Regions from separate parts of the Azospirillum formosense genome, predicted to be linked through region 1. Evidence: predicted binding sites of a transcription regulator. Region 1 holds the regulator's gene; the other holds the start of a gene.
The links. The regulator LexA, encoded in region 1, represses DNA repair genes until DNA is damaged. The targets are predictions, from matches to a motif close to ATGTTCTANTTTGGTTC.

Region 1 (2,197 bases):
GGGCTCGCCCACAACCTCGGCGTGGCCAGGGACGATCCGGAGCATCTCGCCGCCATGGCCGCGGGGGCGGCGGGCTGCGACCTGCTGGTGACCACCGGCGGCGCCTCGCAAGGCGAGCACGACCATGTGCGCGACGTGCTGGGGGGACTGTCGCTGGATTTCTACCGGGTCGCCATGAAGCCCGGCAAGCCGTTGATCTTCGGGACGGCGAACGGCGTGCCGCTGCTCGGCCTGCCCGGAAATCCGGTGTCCACAGGGGTGGCCGCCGTTCTGTTCCTGGTGCCCGTCCTTCGCCGTCTCCAGGGGTTGCCCGCCGGGAACGCCACGCTCGCCGCGCGGCTCGGCGCGCCGCTGAAGGCCAACGACGACCGCACGGATTTCCTGCGCGCCACCCTGTCCACCGGACCGGACGGCGAGCCCGTCGCCACCCCCTTCCCGCGCCAGGACAGCGCGATGATGTCCCGGCTGGCCCGGGCCGATGCCCTGATCGTCCGCGAGCCGCTGGCAACCGCCGCCGCCGAGGGCGACCGCGTCACGGTGATCCCGCTGAGCGGCGGCGTCCTGTCGCTTTAATCCCTTTCGCGCCGGCCCTCCCATTGGCGATCTTTTCGGGAGTCCTGTCTGTCGATTTGCGATTGATTTCATCCGTAGGGCTTGACGGGGGTTGGGAACCAAACTAGAACAAGAAGGAACGTTTTGCTTTTGTTCCATATCTAGTGCGGAACCGGCCGGGAGGCACAAATGCTCACGCGCAAGCAGCATGAATTGCTGCTTTTCATCAACGAGCGGCTCGGGCAGGGCGGTGTGTCCCCTTCCTTCGACGAAATGAAGGACGCTCTCAACCTGAAGTCCAAGTCGGGCATCCACCGCCTGATCACCGGGCTGGAGGAGCGCGGTTTCATCCGCCGCCTGCCCCACCGCGCCCGCGCGCTGGAGGTGTTGCGCCTGCCGGAGGGGCTTGAGACCGCCCCCCCCCGGCCGCCGCGCGCCAAGTTCCAGCCCAACGTCATCAAGGGCGACTTCAGCTTCGCCGGACGGGAGGCGAACCCGGCGTCGGAATCGGTGCAGCTTCCGCTCTATGGCCGGATCGCCGCCGGCACGCCCATCGAGGCGCTGCGCGACAGCTCCGCCTTCGTGGACGTTCCCGCCGCCATGCTCGGCATGGGCGACCACTACGCGCTGGAGGTCGCCGGCGATTCCATGGTGGAGGCCGGCATCCTTGACCATGACACGGTGGTCATCCAGCGCTGCGACAGCGCGGAGAACGGCTCGATCGTCGTCGCCCTGGTCGATGACGCCGAAGTCACGCTGAAGCGCCTGCGCCGCAAGGGCAACACCGTCGCCCTGGAGCCGGCCAACGCCGCCTACGAGACCCGCATCTTCGGCGCCGACCGGGTGCGGGTGCAGGGCCGCCTCGTCGGTCTGGTGCGGAAGTACTGACGGCAGAATGCTCCGGGGCGGCGGTTCAACGCCCCCCGGACTTTTCATCGGGGAGCTGTCCTCCCATCGTCCACGGGCGGTCGCCGCGCCGTCCGCGCACGCTTTCCACCCGGATGCCGTTGTCCGACAGGTAGAGCGCGTGCGCGCCCTCCCTCCGCAGGCGCCAGCGGTCGATGACCAGCGGCGCCCGGCATCCGCGCGACGGGGTGGCGGTCACCACCGCGTCGGCCATCGCGCAATCCTCCGGCAGGGCGTCGGGCTGGCGCAGAAGCGCCACCGTCCTCCCCTCCGCACGGTAGAGGCATCCCAGGGCGTCGCAGCGCAGCCGCCCGTCCAGACTGACCCCGGCGAGCGGCCAGACGTCCTGCCCGGCTTTGTCCTCCGGTTTCTCCATGCCGTCGCGCCGCCGCCAGCTGTCGGCCACACGCCCGTCGCTGGCGGCGGACAGGCTGAGAAGCCCCTCCGCGCTGCGCACGGCCATCAGTTTCCCGTCCTCCGAGACCAGAACATCCGGCCGTGGAGCGAAGACCGGAGCGACCAGCCCTCCCGCCACCGCGACCACGCCCAGCCAGCGCCAGCGTCCCGTCCAGATGGCCAGCCACAGCCCGCCCAGAGTGACCGCCGCGATGGCCGCGTCCGGCATGGCCGGCAGGAAGGCCGTCGCTCCGGGCAGCGCCGCGGTGCGCTCCGCCGTTTCTATGACCAGCCGGACTCCCCAGCTCATCGCCGTCACCGCCGGCCCCTCCAGCCCGAAGGG
Region 2 (2,197 bases), on a different replicon from region 1:
TGGCGAAGGCGATGGCCAGGGCTTCACCGATCGTGGCCATCACTTCGTCTCCCTCGACCGTCGAACCGCAACCCGGATGAGCGACGCCCGCAAGGGCGTGCCCGGGCGGCGGAAGGTAGCCCAGGGATGGCCGGCCGATCAACGCGGAGCGGGCCCCGGATCGTTCCCGCGCGGAACCGCCCGATCAGAACATCGTCAATTGGTCGCCGCGGGCCGGCGGGGGCTGGAAGTCGGCGCAGTTGAGGGCGGCGTCGCGGGCGTTGAGGCCGAGGCGCTTGCAGGCCAGCTTGAACCGCTTCGCCAGCAGCTCCGCCACCGGGCCGGAGCCCTTCATGCGGCTGCCGAATTGGGATTGGTACAATTCCCCCTCGCGGCACTGGCGGATCAGGCTGAGCACCCGCTCGGCGCGGTTGGGCGCGTGCTCGCGCAGCCATTCCTCGAACAGGTCCTTGATCTCCAGCGGCAGGCGCAGGAGGATGTAGTTGGCCTGAGTCGCCCCGGCCTCCGCCGCCGCGGTCAGGATCGCTTCCAGTTCGTGGTCGTTGAGCGCCGGGATCATCGGGCTGGCCAGCACCGCCACCGGCACGCCGGCCGCCGTCAGGTCGCGCATGGCGGCGAGGCGCCGCTGCGGCGTGCTGGCCCGCGGCTCCATCCGGCGGGCGAGGTCGCGGTCGAGCGTGGTGACCGACAGCGCGACGTTGACCAGACCCTTGGCCGCCATCGGCGCCAGGATGTCGAGGTCGCGCAGGACCAGCGCCGACTTGGTGATGATCATCACCGGCTGGTTGAAGTCGCGGCAGACCTCCAGCACGGCGCGGGTGATGCGCTGCTCCCGCTCGATGGGCTGGTAGGGATCGGTGTTGGCACCGAGCGCCAGCGGCTGGCAGCGGTAGGACCTGGCGCGAAGCTCCGCCGCGAGAAGCTCGGCCGCCCTCGCCTTGCGGAAGATCTTCGTCTCGAAATCCAGCCCCGGCGACAGGCCGAGATAGGCGTGGGTCGGGCGGGCGAAGCAGTAGATGCAGGCGTGCTCGCACCCCCGGTAGGGGTTCACCGACCGCTCGAAGATCACGTCGGGCGACGTGTTCTTCGACAGGACCGAGCGGGCGCCGTCGTCGAAGACCTGGGTCGGGACGGTTTCCGTCACCGCGTCGTTCCCGCCCCAGCCGTCATCGGCCAGCACCCGCGTCTCCCGCTCGTAGCGGGAGGTCAGGTTGCTGATCGCTCCCCGTCCTTTCAGGGCCTGCCGCGGAATCTCGTCCATGGCGGCAGGATAACCGCGGCGAAACGGAACGTAAAGTGAACATTTACCGCCCCGCGCCAGTCCCTTCACGACGAAGGGAGGAGGAGCGGGGCGGCCGGCGTTACTGGACCTTCGGGGCCGCCGCCTCGGCGGCCTTGGGGTCCACCAGGCCCTTGTCCAGCTTGGCCCGGATGTCCTCCTTCTGCGGCTCCTCCTCCGCGGTGCGGAGCGCGCGGGTCCATTGGAAGCGGGCCTCGTTGCGGCGCCCGACGCGCCAGTAGGCGTCGCCCAGATGATCGTTGATGGTGGCGTCGGTCGGCTTCAGCTCCACCGCGCGCTCCAGCTTCTCCACCGCTCCCTCGAAATCGCCGGTGCGGTAGAGCGCCCAGCCCAGGCTGTCGACGATGTAGCCGTCCTTGGGGCGCAGGGCGACGGCCTTCTCGATCATCCCCTTGGCCTCCTCCAGGTTCAGCCCGCGGTCGACGTAGCTGTAGCCCAGATAGTTCAGCAGGAAGGCCTCGTCCGGCTTCAGCGCCAGCGCCGCCCGCAGGTCGCGCTCGGCGTCCGGCCAGCGGTCGATCTTGTCGTAGGACATGGCGCGGGCGTAGAGCACCGCCCAATGCCGCTCCTCCGGCGTGCCGATGCGCTCCAGCGCCTTGCTGTAGCTGTCGGCGGCCTCGCCGTAGCGCTTGGCGACGCGGTACAGGTCGCCCAGCCGGATCAGCGCGTCCGTCCGCTCGGGACGCTCGGCGGACAGGGCGGAGAAGGCGGCGATGGCGTCGTCGGTGCGCTCCAGCCGGGCGAGGCTCTCGGCGGCCCGCAGCCGGGCGGTCCAGCCCAGAACCGGATCCTTCTCCAGCGCCTGGAACTCGACCAGCGCGTCGGCGTGGTGGTCGCGGTTCTCCATGATGTCGCCGATCATCAGCCGCGCCAGCGACAGGTCGGGGCGCAGGTGCA

Region 2: ABVN73_RS19930 (PA0069 family radical SAM protein) is a predicted target of LexA. The motif match lies at 1,288-1,304, and genes of this name have one in related genera.

Annotation. Positions count from the first base shown of each region.
Region 1 is NZ_CP159402.1:978,380-980,576, reverse strand. Features, by position in the region: gene glp (gephyrin-like molybdotransferase Glp) at 1-573, shown strand, start outside; gene lexA (transcriptional repressor LexA) at 742-1,440, shown strand; gene ABVN73_RS04645 (ComEC/Rec2 family competence protein) at 1,466-2,197, opposite strand, start outside.
Region 2 is NZ_CP159403.1:1,491,162-1,493,358, reverse strand. Features, by position in the region: gene ABVN73_RS19935 (tetratricopeptide repeat protein) at 1-40, opposite strand, end outside; gene ABVN73_RS19930 (PA0069 family radical SAM protein) at 185-1,261, opposite strand; gene ABVN73_RS19925 (tetratricopeptide repeat protein) at 1,362-2,197, opposite strand, start outside.